DNA from 4 places in the Thioalkalivibrio sp. AKL9 genome. Region 4 is predicted to be linked to each of the others. Evidence: predicted binding sites of a transcription regulator. Region 4 holds the regulator's gene; each other region holds the start of a gene.
The links. Region 4 encodes FliA, which starts transcription of late flagellar genes. Its sites were predicted from a motif close to GCTAAAGTTNNNNNNNNNNCNGCCGATA; they were not measured.
Positions count from the first base shown of each region.

Region 1: D573_RS0105760 (putative motility protein) is a predicted target of FliA. The motif match lies at 1,783-1,810, and genes of this name have one in related genera.
Region 2: D573_RS0109350 (methyl-accepting chemotaxis protein) is a predicted target of FliA. The motif match lies at 1,629-1,656, and genes of this name have one in related genera.
Region 3: D573_RS0105870 (methyl-accepting chemotaxis protein) is a predicted target of FliA. The motif match lies at 1,875-1,902, and genes of this name have one in related genera.

Region 1 covers NZ_KB905106.1:181,008-185,218, forward strand. The annotation lists gene D573_RS0105750 (CDP-alcohol phosphatidyltransferase family protein) at 1-405, shown strand, start outside; gene D573_RS0105755 (YceI family protein) at 398-1,036, shown strand; gene D573_RS0105760 (putative motility protein) at 1,505-1,717, opposite strand; gene D573_RS0105765 (class I SAM-dependent methyltransferase) at 1,952-2,581, opposite strand; gene D573_RS0105770 (uracil-xanthine permease family protein) at 2,952-4,211, shown strand, end outside.
Region 2 covers NZ_KB905110.1:149,777-153,987, reverse strand. The annotation lists gene D573_RS0109350 (methyl-accepting chemotaxis protein) at 1-1,563, opposite strand, end outside; gene D573_RS0109345 (DASS family sodium-coupled anion symporter) at 1,725-3,233, opposite strand; gene D573_RS0109340 (superoxide dismutase) at 3,395-3,976, shown strand; gene D573_RS0109335 (acetylornithine transaminase) at 4,080-4,211, shown strand, end outside.
Region 3 covers NZ_KB905107.1:2,811-7,021, reverse strand. The annotation lists gene D573_RS0105870 (methyl-accepting chemotaxis protein) at 180-1,814, opposite strand; gene D573_RS0105865 (hypothetical protein) at 2,090-2,710, opposite strand; gene D573_RS0105860 (alternative oxidase) at 2,792-3,421, opposite strand; gene D573_RS0105855 (rhodanese-like domain-containing protein) at 3,658-4,077, shown strand.
Region 4 covers NZ_KB905104.1:150,594-154,804, forward strand. The annotation lists gene D573_RS0102865 (chemotaxis protein CheA) at 1-411, opposite strand, end outside; gene D573_RS0102870 (protein phosphatase CheZ) at 456-1,232, opposite strand; gene cheY (chemotaxis response regulator CheY) at 1,328-1,708, opposite strand; gene D573_RS0102880 (RNA polymerase sigma factor FliA) at 1,750-2,517, opposite strand; gene D573_RS0102885 (MinD/ParA family protein) at 2,514-3,338, opposite strand; gene flhF (flagellar biosynthesis protein FlhF) at 3,325-4,211, opposite strand, start outside.

The DNA.
Region 1 (4,211 bases), on a different contig from region 4:
CTGGACGGGCTCGACGGGGCCGTCGCGCGGCGCACCGACAGCGCCACCGCATTCGGGGCCCGCTTCGACATGGAACTGGACGCAGCGATGATCCTGGCTTTGTCCGTGCTCGCCTGGCAGATGACCGCGGTCGGCCCCTGGGTGATCCTGATCGGGCTGATGCGCTATGCCTTCGTGCTGGCCGCCCGCCCCTGGCCCTGGCTGGCCGGGGCGCTGCCACCCAGCCGCCGCCGCCAGACCGTCTGCGTGCTGCAGACCGTGGTGCTGCTTCTGGTGCTGATCCCCGGCCTGCCCGCCAGCGCCGGCATCACCATCGCCCTGGCCGGGCTACTGGCCCTCGGCCTGTCCTTTGCCGTGGATATCCACTGGCTGTACCGCCACCGACCGGAGGTGTGTCATGACTGACGCCCGCAACGACCGCTTTTCCAGCCGCCTGCGCTCCACGCTCCTGACCTGCCTGCTGACCGCAACCTTCGCCCTGCCCGCTGCCGCCCTGGCCGATGCCGACCGCTGGGTCATCGACCCCGACCACTTCGCAGTCGGTTTCCTGGTCGATCACGCCGGCTACGCCAAGGTCATGGGCATGTTCCTGGAGGCCGAGGGCGAGTTCACCTTCGACCCGGACTCCGGCGAACTGGAGGGCGGCTTCTTCGTCATCAAGACCGACAGCGTGTTCACCAACCACGCCGAGCGCGACGACCACCTGCGCAACGAGGACTTCCTGCACGTCGAGGAATACCCGGAGATGCGCTTCACCGCCACGCGCTACCAGCCCACCGGCGACAACACCGGGCGCCTGAGCGGCGGCCTGGAGCTGCTGGGCGAGACCCGCACCATCCATCTCGACGTGACCATCAACAAGGTCGGGCGCTACCCGTTCCCGCTGGGTGGCCTGTTCGGCCGCCCGTACGTGCTGGGGGCGTCGATGCGTGGCAGCTTTGATCGTTCCGATTTCGGCATGACCTACGGCCTGACCCGCGACATCGTTGGCGACGAGGTCGAACTGATGATCGAGTTCGAGGCGCAGCGGCAGTAACGGACGGCCGCCTGAATGGGTTCACCACGAAGCACTCAAAGAGACGACGGAAACACCGGGGCGTGTAACCACAGAGGGCACCCAGGGCACGGTGCAGGGCAGGCTCCCGGCCTGCCGCGCAGGGCGCGACGGCTCTGGATGGAAGACCGCGTGATCGCGGGGTACGGGGGCATCCGGACACAGCGGCTCCGACACCCGGGACCAAAATACTTCCGCGTCATCCCGGCCGTAGCGCAGCGGAGAGCCGGGATCTCCACACGCCGTTCTAGCCCCAACGTACGGGTCACTCATACCGTGGAGATCCCGGATAACCGCTGCGCGGTTTCCGGGAGGACGATGTAGGAGGCGCCTGGAGACCAGGGCCCGCACGGGCCTTGAGCCTGGCTGACGCTCGTTGCTAATCAGGAAACGAAAAGGCCCCGGGCAGTAACGCGCCGGGGCCTTGCAGGGCGAAAGGACTGGGGGGCGTCAGGCGGTCGTGTTGATGTTGGTGCCCACGTTTGCCGGCAGACCCTGTGTGGCGGCCTGCATCTCGCCAATGTCGGGCAGTGCCTCCAGCATCGACTGAGCGGCCATCTCCTGCGACTCCATCGCCTTCTTCTGCAGGGCCACATCTTTCTGCATGGCCAGCTGCTGCTGGCTTTGCTGGGTGGCCATTGCGGCAATCGCGCTTGCGTCCATCCTGGTACTCCCGGAATCTGAATGTACAGGCCCACCAGCGCTCAGGACGACGGGCCTGCCCCAGGTGACGGCCGCATCCCGCAAGACTTGAGCCTCCATGCACGATTTTTTCGCACGCAGGAGAATTTTCAACGCACAACCGCACGAACGACGATCAGCACCGGAACTCTCGTCGCCGATGCTTCCCCTTCTTCGCGCCTGCGTGCCCTTCGTGGTGAACAAGGCCCTCGACCTTCAGTCAGTCTTCCCGGCGTTGCGGCCGACAGGACCTTCGGGCGCTCGGCAGACCCGCGCGGCAAAGCGCCGCATCACGCCACGGGCCACGCGATCCTCGGGTTCGATGCAGAACCCGGCCTGCTCCACCGCGGCCTCGGTATCGCGATTCGGATGGCAACCGCCAGTGACGCAGGTCCAGGCCGGCTGCACCCGGTCCTGGGCCCGTCCCAGCAGCGGGCGGGTGTGGCGCACATGCTCCAGCATGCGCAACGCGCCGCCGTCCGCCAGCACCCGGCGCACCTCGCCCAGGGCCCGCGGCGGGTCCTGGACGCTGCAGAAAACCAGGCCGGAGACCACGCTATCGAACACCCCATCCGCAAATGGCAGCGCCTCGGCCTTCGCCACCACCAGCGGGACCGTCGGCGCACGGCGTCGCGCCCTCCGCAGCGCGGCCAGGTCCGGATCCATGCCGATCACTTGCGTCGGATCCGCGTACAGCGGCAGATCGCGCCCGGTCCCGCAGCCGACCTCCAGAACCCGGCCTTCGGCGCCCTCGACCAGGCGCCGTCGCCAGCGGCGCAGCCCCAGAAGATCGGCACCGGCCATCAGGCCGTCATACAGCCAGGGGATCTGTTCAAGACCGCGCATCACGCCTCCACAAAGAACCCGAAAAATGAATGAACCTCGGCGGGATCGCCGTGCCCATCTGAAAATGTGACAGCCACCACACTCTTTCAGCCGCTGGCAGGAACCTGTTTCCACACCGCCTGTCCACTTATACAAGTTGCGGAAATCATCGGCTCGTGGCAACGGCAGCCGGTGACCCGCCGTTCAGATCACAACCCTCCATCACACGGGTGTCTGAACGATCTTGGACCCGGCCATTGCGCCGGGTCTTTTTTTGTCTGGTTGCCGGTCCCCTACGACTCGCGGGCAACGCCCAACCAACACCCCCCGGCTCCCGACACCACGTGGCTGTTATGATTGCGCGCTTTCGCCAACCGCGCACAGGGGCACCGTGGCCGAAGCTTCGCAGTCGAAGATCCTCTATGAGGTGGACGATCACCCGCCTCCGGTCAAATGCACCATCAGTGCGCTGCAGAGCCTGTTGCTGGTCGCGCCGACCATCATCATCGCGCCCCTGATCCTGGCCCGCGCCATCGGTCTCGATCTGGCCGCGACCCAGTGGACCGTATTCGCCGCCCTGATCGGCAGCGCGCTTGCCACACTGATTCAGGTCCGCCGCGTCGGCCCGATCGGATCGGGCTACCTGATCTTCATGGGGACCTCGACCGCCTACCTGGCCGTGGGCATCGAGGCCGCCCTGGTCGGCGGCATGGCGCTGGTCGGCACCCTTGCAGTGCTGTCGGCCCCGGTACAGTTCCTGTTCGCGCGCTATCTCGGGCTATTCCGCCGCATCATCACGCCCACGGTCAGCGGGGTCGTGATCATGCTGGTGGTGCTCGGCGTGATCCCCACCACAGCCGACATGATGCAGGGTGAAGGAGACTACGAGGGGACCTGGCGGGCACTGGTGGTGGCCCTGTTCACACTCGGGTTCACCATTCTCGTGGCGGTCTTCGGCGGACGCCTGCTGCGGCTGTGGGCCCCCATCATGGGGCTGGGCTCCGGGATCGTGGTCGCGATGATCTTCGGCGTCACGGATTTCTCGGAGGTCACCGAGGCCGCCTGGTTCGGCCTGCCGCCGCTGGAATGGCCCGGCTTTTATTTCGAGTTCTCGCCCACCTGGTTCACGCTGCTTCTGACCTTCGCGATCGTGACCCTGGTCGGAGCGGTGGAGTCCATTGGCGATACCCAGGTCGCGCAGCGCAACTCCTACCGCACCCCGCGCAAGATCGACCACGACCGCGTGCGCGGCGGGCTGTATGCGGACGGCCTGGGCAACATGATCGCCGGCAGCCTGGGCACACTGCCCAACACGACCTATGGCATTGGCGTCTCCTCGATCGAGCTGACCGGCATGGCCGCCCGCCGGGTCGGCTACTACTTCGCCGCCTTTCTCGCGCTGATCGCGCTGATTCCCAAGCTCAACATGCTGATGATCTCGCTGCCAGGCCCCGTCTTCGGCGCGTTCCTGCTCATTTTGCTGGCCCTGTTGTTCGTCGCGGGGATCCGCCTGTGCGCCCAGGACGGCCTCAACTACCAGAGCGGGCTGATCATCGGTGTCGCCTTCTCGACGGGTTTCATCTTCCAGAACGAACTGTTTTTCCACCACCTGATCCCGGAGGCGCTGAGCCCGTTTCTGAATAACGGCGTC
Region 2 (4,211 bases), on a different contig from region 4:
CTCGTGCGTCGAGTCCTGCGTCCGGCTGGCCAGGGTGCGTACCTCGTCGGCCACCACGGCGAAGCCGCGGCCCTGCTCGCCAGCGCGGGCCGCCTCGATCGCGGCATTCAGCGCCAGCAGGTTGGTCTGGTCGGCGATGTCCCCAATGACCTCCAGGACCTTGTTGATCTGCTCGGCATCCTGCGACAGGCGGGTGACCACCTCGGCCGCATTGTCGACCTGCCTGGACAGGCCGTTGATCGCGGTGATCGTCTTCTGCACCACCTGCTGACCGGCCACGGCGTCCTGGTCCGTAGCCTGGGCGGCCGCCGCCGCATCCGCGGCATTGCGGGCGACTTCCTGCACGGTGGCGGTCATCTCGTTCATCGCGGTGGCGACCTGGTCGGTCTCCGCCTTCTGGCGGCGCACCTGCTCGTTGGTCTCCTCGCTGGTCGCGGACAGCTCGTTGGACGCGGCAGCGACCTGATCGGAACCCGCCGCCACTTGCTGGATCAACACGCGAATCTTCTCGACAAAGCGGTTGAACACCACCGCCAGATCGCCCAGCTCGTTCCGGCCGGACACCTCCAGCTGGCGCGTCAGGTCACCCTCGCCACTGGCGATGTCGTCCAGACGCTCCACCGTCTGGCACAGCGGGCGCACGATACTGCGGGTCAGGAACCAGGCCAGCAGCGCGCCCAGAACCACCGCGATCACGCCGACCATGACCACCGTGCCGGTGGCGTTGCGGGTCATGGTCACGTAGGCGCTGCGGTCCACCATCAGTTCCAGCACACCCACCGCATCGCCGGAGAAATCGCGCACCGGCCGGGCGATCACCGCCATCGGCTCGCCCTGGTAGGTCACGTTGCGCACCAGGCGCTCGCCCTCGAGCACTTCGCGCATCTCGGCCGCATTGAAGGTCGCTTCGCCTTCGATGGTCCCGCCAAAGCGGTTGAACCGACCCTCATCGCGCAGGTAGAGCGCGACCGGTGCACCCAGCTCCTCGGTGAACTGCTCGAAGAAGGGGTCGCCGAAGGACAGCCCGAACTCCACCGAACCCACGTGCTCTCCGTTGTGAGCGATGGGGACCACGCCGCGGATACCCAGGCCGGCCACGCCCTCTTCCAGGCCCGAGATCGGGGCGCGGCGGTCGTTGGTGTCGACGACCGTCTGGCGAAAACCGGACAGGTCGTCGCCATAACGATCCGGGCGATGCACGCGCAGGAAGGAGGTCGCCGGCGGCGTGTGGAACTGATACTGGCGCACGCCGTAATCGGCGTTCAGGGACTCGAAACTCGGCACCGTCATCGCGGCCAACCGATCGCGATCCCCATTGGCCATGGCCTCCTGCACATCCGGGATACGCGCCACGGTCTCCGCCATCGCGGTCGCGCGCGCCGACTCCTGGTCCAGCCGATCCAGCAACTGGCCAGCCAAGTCGTTCAGCTCCCGCTGCTCCGCCCTGTCCGCCATCGTACCCAGGGCATTCATCACCACGACCAGGGTCAGCACCACGGCAAGGACCACCACGCCGATGATGCCCACCATGAGCCGTACGCCAATTCGAATATTGTTGAACATGTCGGTGCGTCCTTCGGTCTGCCGGTCAGCGCCAGCTCGCAAAATAATGGGCCGTTCGTCCTCCCTAGCGGCGGCGAATCCTAGAACTTGAGCATGGAAGGCTTTTCATCCCCACAAGAACGTCGGGGACACGGCACTCACAGAACGAATCCGCGCCGCGGCTACACCAGCAGGGCCTCGGCGAAGACGTAGACCGCCAGGCTGATCAGCACCAGCGCCACCACGGAAAGCAGTGCCCCGCCCCGCACCATGTCCAGCACCTGCAGGCGGTTGCTGGCGAACACGATGGCATTCGGCGGGGTCGCCACTGGCAGCATGAAGGCCACGGAAGCGGCAAAGGCGACGGGGAGCGCCAGCATCAGGACCGGCACGTCCATGCTCAGCGCAAACGCGGTGACCAGGGGTAACAGCGTCGCGGCCGTGGCCGTATTGCTGGTTACGTGGCTCAGCGTCATGGTCAGCAACACCACCCCGGCCATGATCAGGATCAGCGGCCAGGTCTGCGCGATCACCAGGGCATCGGCCGCCAGCTCCGCCAGACCACTGGACTCGATGGCCGCCCCCAGGCTCAGGCCGCCTCCGACCAGCAGCAGCACGCCCCAGGGCAGCTCGCGGGTGTTATCCCAGGCCAACAACCTGCGCTGTTCCATGGAACCCGAGGGAATCAGGAACAACAAGCCGGCGCCCAGGATCGCAATGCCGGCATCGGTCAGCGAGATGGGCAACCAGCCCTCCAGCAGCGGCCGTGTCAGCCAGGCGAGCGCGACCAGCACGAACACCGCCGCCACCCGCTTCTCTGCGGTCGACCAGCGCCCGACCGTGGCGCGCTGCTCGTCCAGCAGGGCGCGCAGGCCGGTCAGTTCGACCCGGTGCACCGGGAACACCCAGCGCGTCAGCAGCCACCACGCAAGGGCCAGGAGGATCGCCGCCAGCGGCAGGCCCAGGGTCATCCACTCCAGAAACCCGATCTCCATCCCGTGGCGATCCCCGAGATAGGCCGCGGTCAGGGCATTCGGCGGCGAGCCGATGATGGTCGCCATGCCCCCGATGTTCGCGGCAAAGGCGATCCCCAGCAACAATGCCAGGGCCGGGCGCCGCGACTCCGCAGTCGCCCCCGGACCCCGTGGCGATGCACCACGTTCGATCAGGCCCAGCACCGACAGGGCGATCGGCAGCATCAGCGCCGCGGTCGCGGTATTGCTGACCCACATGGACAACCCGGCCGTGGCCAGCATGAAGGCCCCCACCAGGGCGTGCAGACGATTCCCGGAACGGGCCACGATCGCCAGCGCCATGCGCCGGTGCAAATCCCAGCGCTGCACCGCCAAGGCGATCGCAAAGCCGCCCATGAACAGGAAGATGATCGGGTTCGCGTAGGGCGCGGTCGCGTTCTCCATCGAGGTGATGTCGAGGACCGGGAGGATCGCGATCGGCAGTAGCGCCGTGACCGGCAGCGGCAACGCCTCGCTGATCCACCAGGTCGCCATGAACAGCGTCAGCCCAAGCACCCACCACGCCGCCGGATCGAACCCCGTCGGCGCCGGCACCAGCAGGAACAGCACGAAGATCGCCGGGCCCAGGATCAGGCCGATCCGGGCCCGCCAGTCCACCGTCGAGCCCTTCGCCACCGCCGCTTCGCCTTCCTGCCCCGTCTCGTCAGTATCCGCCATGCGCCTCGTCTTGTGGGAAATCCGCCGGGGTGAAAACCAACCGGCATCATCGGAAATTGCATCGCCCGGGCAACGTGACTATCGTTGTCCTGTTAAGCAGCGCTCCCGGTTCGGGTGCGCCGCCGCCTCAGTTTCTCACGACACCGTACAAGGAGTCTTTCATGGCCTACGAACTGCCCGATCTGCCCTACGCCAAGAACGCGCTGGAACCGCACATCTCCGCCGAGACGCTGGAATACCATCACGACAAGCACCACGCGACCTACGTGACCAAGCTGAACGGCCTATTGCCGGGTTCCGAGTTCGAAAATGCCTCGCTGGAAGACATCATCAAGAAGGCCCCGGCCGGTGGCATCTTCAACAACGGCGCCCAGGTCTGGAACCACACCTTCTACTTCAACTGCATGGCCCCGAACGCCGGCGGCGAGCCCTCCGGCAAACTGGCCGATGCCATCAACAGCGCCTTCGGTTCGTTCGACGCCTTCAAGGAGAAGTTCAACGAATCCGCGGTCGGCAACTTCGGCTCCGGCTGGACCTGGCTGGTGCAGAATGATGACGGCTCGGTGGAGATCGTCAACACCTCCAACGCCGCCAATCCGCTGCGCGACGGCAAGACCCCGCTGCTGACCTGCGATGTCTGGGAACACGCCTACTACATCGACTATCGCAACGCGCGCCCGAAGTACCTCGAGAACTTCTGGGCCGTGGTCAACTGGGACTTTGCTGCCCAGCAGATGAAGTAAACCCCAAAGGGTTTATATACTAGGCGCCTTTGGCCGCATGATGCGGCTGCGCCTTTCATCGAGCCGGCGGTCCTCCGCCGGCTCTTTGGTTTCGGAGAACCCAATGAACGACGCCCTGCAGAACACCTACAAGCGCCTGCCCGTCGCCTTTGAACGCGGCGAAGGCGCCTGGCTGTGGGACACCGACGGCAAGCGCTATCTGGATGCCCTGTCCGGCATTGCCGTGTGCGGTCTC
Region 3 (4,211 bases), on a different contig from region 4:
CTGGAGTTCCTGGGGCCTTGTGACGAGCCCCCATTTTTCGCATCGCAAGCTCGGATCGCGCGGCTGCTCCTGACGGATCCGCTTCTTCGGGTACTTTCTTGCAAGGCGGTGGCGATCCGCCTGGCAAGTCGCAACCCTGGACCCGAAGCCGAGCTCACGGTGCCCTATAAGCGTGGGGGTCAGCCAATGCGGTAGGCGGAGGCCAGGTCGCGTACGCGCGAGGCGATGTCCGCGACCTCCTGGCTGGCGGTGGCCGTCTGGCGGGCCCCGTTGGCGGTATCGCCGGTGATGTCATTGATGGCGTAGATATTCCGGTTGATCTCTTCGGCCACCGCGTTTTGTTCTTCCGCCGCGCTGGCAATCTGTGTGGTCATGTCGCTGATTCGGCCGACCGCCTGGACGATGGATTCCAGCGCCTCGCCGGCGCGTTCGGCGTCGTTGCTGGTGGCCTCGGCCATTTCGCGGCCGCGGCCCATCGCGGTGACGGCGTTGCGGGTACCCGCCTGCAGCGACTCGATCATCGCCTGGATATCCGCCGTGGAGTCCTGCGTGCGCGAGGCGAGGGTACGTACCTCGTCGGCGACCACGGCGAAGCCGCGTCCCTGTTCGCCGGCGCGGGCGGCCTCGATGGCCGCATTCAGGGCCAGGAGGTTGGTCTGCTCGGCAATGCCGCGAATGACGTCGAGCACCGAGCCAATCTGCTGCCCCTTCTCGTCCAGGTTGCGCACGGATTCCTCGATGGTCGCGACTTCGCCCGACAGGCGTCCGATGTCGCTGACCACCGTGCGCACCACTTCGCCACCCGCGCGGGACTCCTGATCGGCTTCCTGGCTGGAGGACGCGGCATCGGAGGCGTTGCGCGCGACCTCCTGCACCGTCGCGGCCATCTCGTTCATCGCCGTCGAGACCTGTTCGGTCTGCGAGCGCTGCTGGTCGATGTTCCCGTTGGTCTGGGTACTGACGGCGGACAGCTGCTCGGCGGCCGAGGCCATCTGGTCGGTCAGGGTGCGCAGCTCGCGGATGGAGTCCTGGAACTGGTCGAGCATGCCGTTCAGGGCGGTTGCGGTCGCGCCGATCTCGTCGTCCGCGCCGATATTCACCCGGCGCGACAAATCATGATTGCCGGCGATTCCCTCCAGCGTCTCGCGCATGTGCGCGATCGGGAGCGCCACTGACCGATAGGTCCACACCCCGGTGATGACGACCCCGATCAGCACCAGCAGCATCAGGCCGCCGGTGCGTACCAGCACCTGGCCGTAGAACTCCGACACCCGTTCGGCCTCCGCACCGGCGACCTCGATCTGCAGGTCAACCAGCTCGGTGATCTGGTCGCTGATCGGGTCGATGCTGTCGTACAGCGGGCCGTTGAAGGCGTCGAGTTCGCCCTGGACATTGCCGGACATACCGTTCAGCGCGGCCTCCAGGCGATCCAGGTCCTGATTGGCCGCGCGGAAAAGAGAACGGGCGCCATCGGCGAGCTCCTGCTCGCGGGGCGTCAGCGTGGTGGCCAGGTAGGCGTCCCAGATCTCGGCGATCTCTTCTCGTGCCTCACGGACGTCGGCGAGTGCCTCTTCCGCCGTCATCCGTCCGGCGTCCGCCTTGTTGACCGCGTCGATGACCAGCACCGCATAGTTGTCGGCGATGGTCTTCAGCTGCTGCAGGGGCACGACGCGGTCGTGATAGATGTTCTGCACGCCCTCTTCGATGTTGGCTGTGCCGCGTGCAGCCAGGGCCGCCAACAGCAGGAGCGCGGCCACGGGTACCACGATGGTGATGACCAGCTTGGATCGAACAGAGAGCGAACGGAAATTCATGGGCGGTCCTTGTGAGGCCTGTATTGGGAGCAGCCCGCAACCTCGGGCCATGACCACTGTAAACGGCCTGGCCGGCCAAACCTTGAGATGGATCACCCGTGGCGACGTCCGCTAGCAGTCCACTCCCAGCCGGTTCGAACAGGTGTCGGGCCTGCGCGGTTGGCGGCGTACTTTCCGGGGGTTTAGCGGCGTTTTCTGCGGGGTCGGCTGACCAAGCAAAAGGCAAGGTTTGACCCCGAAGGTCTCGGAAGGTCGCGAAGGTCTCGCGTTCTACTTCATCTCGCGGATGGTCCGGACGACAGGGTCTCGCGGATGCGCCGCACGTCGCGCACATACTCCAGCATGGCCGTCATGGCATCGGCGAACAGGTAGGCCGCGAACAGGACCAAACCGCCCGCGAACAACCCGGCGAGGGGCCAGAGGATCGCCGTCAGGAGGGCCAGTCCCCAGCTCGCCGGTTCCACCAGCTCGGCTTCAAGGCCGAACGCGGCCACCGCGGTGCCCGCAAAGGGCTCCACCGCCGTCAGGGAGATGACCGACAACGCCAGCGCGAGCAGCACGAAGGCAATCGCCAGCAGCTCGCCGACCAGCCGTGTGCAGACGACAACGCAGGTGATGGCGGGATAGTCCCGCGTCTCCAGCGCGCCCAGTGCGCGGGCCCTTCGCCACAGGAGCACGACCCATGCCAGCACCGCAACGGCAAAGAGGGCCTGCAGCAACACCAGGGATGCGACCGGCCAGGGCACCTGCGGCGTTTCCTGTGCCAGCGTCCAGAGCGTCACCGATGTCAGTAGCCCGCCCAGGCCCGTCAGGACCGCCATACCGCGCAGCCCCCATCCTGCCAGCCGCTGCAGGGGGAGTGCGCCCTCGGTCCCGCCGGTTGTCTCGTCGTTCATGGCCGTCTCCATGTCGTTCGCATACGGCCACACGATAGCGCCCGAAAACCGGCCCCGTCAGGTCGCGGGAGAGCGCCCGGGTCAGTCCTTCTTGCCGAGCAGGTCGGCGAAGCCGTGGTTAACGTCCCGGTGGCCTGCCTCGTCGGCGCGTACCGCGCGGATCACGTCGGACAGGCGGGCATCTTCCGGAAGGTTCCAGTACTGGATTGCGCGTGCCGGCGCGGCGACGTTATCGAGCCCGCCGGACTCCACTTCCTCCAGGTACTCGGTGTAGCTGACGACCGCTTCCTCTTCGAAGTAGCCTACGATCCGGTGCGCCGTACGCGACGAGATGATGTAGATCATAAAGAACAACGTGTAAAAGAAGCCCTGCGCCAGGATGATCAGGAAGCGCTCCAGCCAGTTGGGCGAGGTGATCTCGATGAAGGTGAGCAGGTGCATGCGCTCGTTCTCGGCCTCGTCCATCAGCGTGCGGATCCAGCCGTGGTCATCCTCCATGCGCCGCAGCGAGCGCAGGTGCTGCAGCGTGGCGCCCACCATGCCGGGGACGCCCGCAACCGTCTCCAGGCCCACGGCGCGGTGTCCGTAGCGCCGGGCAAAGAAGGTGTCGGCGAAGAATCGCATCAGCGAGGTAAAGCCCCGTGCGACGCGGTCGGAGAAATCACGGGGTTCGTGGTGGCGGCTCAGGTCGATATCGCGGTCGTTCGGCATGCTGCCCCTAACGCTGATCAGTGCGCCGTTTCAGGCGGCAGGTATCCATGGAGCATAGAACCCGCCGTCTGAAATGTCGTGGGGCCGCTTCACAGAGCGTGAAACCCCATGCATGACAGAAGCCCGGACCGGGTTTCTGATGTCCAATGTCGAGGTTGTGGATCGGGCGGTGCAATCGGGGGAACCGGGAGCCGGGAAGGCGGCCTCAGAGAGAGGCGAACATCAAAGGAGAACGCATGGCGAACGAAACGAGCAAGCCGCAGCTGGAGATCAGCGTGAACGCGGCGCGCGAACTGGTCGATATCGGCCTGGCCGTGTTGCTGGATATCCGTCAGCCCTTTGAACTGGAGCTGGAAGGCGCGGTAGAAGGTGCCGTCCCTGTGCCCCTGTTCCGCCTGAAGCAGTTGCTGGGTCGCGAGCTGTCCGAGGAGGAACAGGAACTGCTGGATGCGGACGAGCCGGACGAGCGGGATTTCCAGCACTTCATCTCCCTGATCAACCGCCACCACGTCACCCAGGACCAGATCCTGCTGTGCCTGTGCAACAGCGGCCGCCGCAGCCTGCGTGCCGCAGAGCTCCTGCGGGACCTCGGGTATGCACGCTGCCTTTCCGTCCGGGAAGGTTTCCGCGGCTGGACCAGCAAGGGGGACACATGATCCATGGGCATGTTCGCCAGTGTTGATCGCGGATATGGGCTATCTAAGGAGGTGAGCGGGGGCGATTTTCGTCTCAATGGTCACCGTTTCGGGCCCTGACCCGGGGCCGCCCCCCTTCATGACCGTCAACGGGC
Region 4 (4,211 bases):
GGTGGTATCTCCGGCCACGTCTTCGTTTTTTGCCATGCGCCGCAGGTCCTCGACCACCGCGGCATCGGCGGGGGTCGGGTCCACGCCGGAGCGCAGATCCCCGAACATGACGTTCAGGGAGTCCAGCACGCGGAGCATGGTGTCCATCAGATGGCTATCGGCCCGGCGCTCGCCGTTGCGCAGCAGATTGAAGACGTCCTCGGCGTGATGACACACCGTCACCAGCGGATCCAGGCTCAAGAACCCGGCGCCCCCCTTGATGGTGTGGAAGCTTCGAAAGACCGCATTCAACAGATCCCGATCGTCCGGATTCTGTTCCAGGTCGATGAGTTGCTCGTTGAGCCCCTCCAGCAGTTCCCCGGCCTCGATCAGGAAGTCCTGAAGGATTTCGTCATTGGGGTCGATGGCCATTCAGTCTCTCCGGTCCCGTGGCGCCAGTCGTATGGGGGGCACTGCTAGAAGCCCAGGCTTGATAGCAGATCGTCCACCTCGTCCTGTCCTTGAACGACATCTGCGCTGGAATCTTGAGTCTTGGGCACACTGGGGCCGTGGCCCTTGCGGTCCGCCTCGCGGTCTTCTTCGCCACGCTCCAGGGACGCTTCGGCCGCTTCGACCTGCTCCATGCGCCCGCTGGAGAGCCGAATCAGGGTAACGAGGTTCTCTTCGAGGTCGGTCACCAGCTGGATCACGCGGCGAATCACCTGGCCGGTAATGTCCTGATAACTTTGTGCCATCAACACCTCGGAGAGCAGCCGCCGCAATTCCTCGGCGTCCTCGCCCGCCTGCCCGAAAAAGCTGTCCAGCTCACGCGCGAAATCGCGGAATTCGTCCACCGAGAGCTGCCGGTTGCGAAAGCGCGTCCATTTGGCGGTCAAGTCGGCCGCCTGCTGGCTGAACGACTCGGCGATCGGCAGGCTCGACTCGATGGCGCCCATCGTGGCGTGCGCGGCCTGCTCGGTCATGGTGACCACGTAGTTCAGGCGTTCCTTCGCATCCGGGATCTCCGCCTGGGTCAGCTCTACCAGACGCGAGTCGCCACGGAAGCTTTGCAAGGCCTCGTGAAGGTCGCGCGTCAGCTTGCCCAGTTCGTCGAAGAGCTCGCGGTCGTATGGACGCGCTAGATCCTGCACCAGCGCGCGTGCCGCCGCGTCGTCGCCCGCCTCGAGCGTCTGCACCAGTTGCCGGGCCAGCTCGAGCTGGCCGTCGCGTGGGGGGTGTTCCTGTTCAGTCATGAGGAGCCTCTTGCTGGTACGGCGCCGAAGGAGCCGGGTCACGTCCACCCGCGCAAGCGAGACGGACGTCGTCCGTATTAATCACTGGGCGATGCTTAGCCCTGTGCTTCAATACGTTCGAAGATCTTGTCGATCTTTTCCTTCAGCGTTTCGGCGGTAAACGGCTTGACCACGTAACCGTTCACACCTGCCTCCGCAGCCTCCACGATCTGGTCGCGCTTGGCCTCGGCCGTCACCATCAGCACCGGCATCGACTTCAGGTTGGCATCCGCCCGGACGGCCTTCAGCAGGTCGATGCCCGGCATGTTGGGCATGTTCCAGTCGGTAATCAGGAAGTCGAAGTCACCATTTTGCAGCATCGGCAGCGCGGTGCTGCCGTCGTCGGCTTCCTGCGTATTATTGAAGCCAAGATCGCGCAAGAGGTTCTTGATAATGCGCCGCATCGTGGAAAAATCGTCCACGATGAGAATTTTCATTCCCTTGTCCACACGTCACTCCGGGATTCGTAAGGTGAGTTTTAGAATAACTGCAAAGCCGCGCCGTCTTCGAGCCACGACCCCATGCGCGCGCGCAGCCGGATGACCGCCTGGCTGCGAATCTGGCTCACGCGCGACTCGGTCACGCCCAGAACAGCCCCGATCTCGCGCAGATTCAGTTCTTCGGTGTAATACAGCGACAGCACCAGGCGTTCGCGTTCAGGCAGATCCCCAAGGGCCTCGGCCAACTCCTCGCGAAACTCGCCAGCCTCAAGGCTACGCGACGGAGAGACTTCCTGCCCCTCGATCACACGATCGGCCCCGTCATCCCCGCCACCCAGATCGTCCAGCGCAAACAGATGGGCCCCGGCGTGGTCCTTGAGCATGTCGTAATAGTCATCGATCGCCACGTCCAGCTCGGCCGCCACTTCGCTCCCACGCGCCGCACGCCCCTCGCGGGCCTCGACACTCTGGATCGCGGCGGCAATACGCCGGCTGTTGCGATGCACCGAACGCGGCGTCCAGTCACTGCGACGCAATTCGTCGATCATCGCACCGCGGATGCGGATTCCGGCGTAGGTGGCAAAGGTCGCCCCCTGCCCGCCCTCGAACTGCCGCGCCGCCTCCAGAAGGCCGATCATGCCGGCCTGGATCAGATCATCGACCTGGACCGAGGCCGGCAGACGGGCCATCAGGTGGTGCGCGATGCGATGCACCAGTTCAACGTGATCGGCAATCAACTTCTCGTGTCCACCGGTCGCGGTGGACGTCGCCTGGTAGCCGGAAAGTCGATTACGCGTCGTCATCATGCACTCTGCAGCATTCGTTCCACGAAGAACCCGACGCCCCCGTGGTCACCCCCACCAACCGGCCAACGGTCCACCGTGCGTGCCAGTTCGGCAAACGCCTTGCCGGCCGGACTGCCGGGATACTGCTGAACCACCGGTGCCCTTTTCTGCACGGACTTGCGCAGATGTTCGTCCATCGGGATATAGCCGGCCAGATCCAGGACCACCTCCGGCAGGTAATTGCCACAGACGGTATTGAGTTTCTGCATCAGCCGCTCCGCACCCTCGCGTCCGCTGACCATGTTGGTGACCATGCGGAAACGCCGCAGCCCGTGGTCACGATGCAGCACCTTGATCAGGGCATAGGCATCGGTAATCGAAGCCGGCTCGTCGCAGACCACCACAAGGGTCTCCTGTACCGCCCGGCAGAACGAAGTCACCGACTCCTGCAGGCCTGCAGCAGTGTCCACGATCAGGACATCCAGCGGCTTGCGGTAGGCGCTGAAGGCATGGATCAAACCCGCGTGCTCGGCCGGCGTGAGATTCGCCATCGCCGCGATACCGGAGGCCGACGGGACCACCTTCACCCCGTCCGGCCCCTGAACCAGGACATCGTCCAGGCTGTCCACCGCGCCGGTCACCAGGTCGTGCAGGGTGCGCTCCGGGCGCATCCCGAGCAACAGGTCCACGTTGGCCAGGCCCAGATCCGCATCGAACAGCATCACCTCGCGGCCCAACCGGGCCAGGCCGACCGCCAGATTGACCGACACGTTGGTCTTGCCCACGCCGCCCTTGCCCGAGGCGACCGCAATGACCTTCAACGGCTTGTTAGTGCGTGGCATAACGCCCCTTTCCAACCGGCTGAATCAGTTCCAGTGTGGCCGGCTCGGCCCCCTGCGCCGGGCGCAGCGGCGAGCGCGAGCGTCGCGGCGCTTCCATTTCGGCCAGCCGTTCGGCGGCCCAGGTCTCGCGGGCATTGCCACCCGCCCGCGCACCCTCGGCATCGTCGTCCAGTGCCAGGCGGGTCAGATACCCCGTATCGACCCGGTGAAAATCCTCGGCGATGCGCTGGCCATCGCTTACGAACCCAAGCCCCAGGTGCTGGTCCAGCAGGACCGACAGGACCTCGCCCAGCTGTTCTGCCTCGTCCAGTTTGGTCAGCACTAGCGCCGAGGGATCCGCCTTGCGAAACGCGTCCAGCACCCGCCGCAAGGTACTGCCCTGGGTCGTGGCCGACACAACCAACCAGCTCTCGGCACGAATATCCGGCGGCAGATGCGCGAACAGCGACTCCTCCTCCACCGCGCGCGGCGCCTGCCCGGCGGTATCCACCAGGATCAGGTGGCCATCGTCCACGCGCCGCGCCAGATCGCGCAGCTCGCGCGCATTCTGCAGCACGCGCACCGAGATCCCCGCCATCTGCGCAAAGGCTTGCAGCTGCCGTGTGGCACCGATGCGCTGGCTGTCCAGGGTCACCAGCGTAACCGAATCCGGTCCCATCCGACGGATCTGGCGCAACGCGATCCGTGCCAGCGTGGTGGTCTTGCCGACACCGGTCGGCCCCACCATCGCCAGCAGCCCGCCCTCGTCCAGGATCGCCGGGCGATGCGTGGCAATCGCACCCGAAAGCCGCGCGCGGAGACGCTCCCAAGCCTGCTCGGGGGAGCTGTCATCGAGGATGCTGCCCGCCAGGCTGCGGGCCAGCGATTCACCGA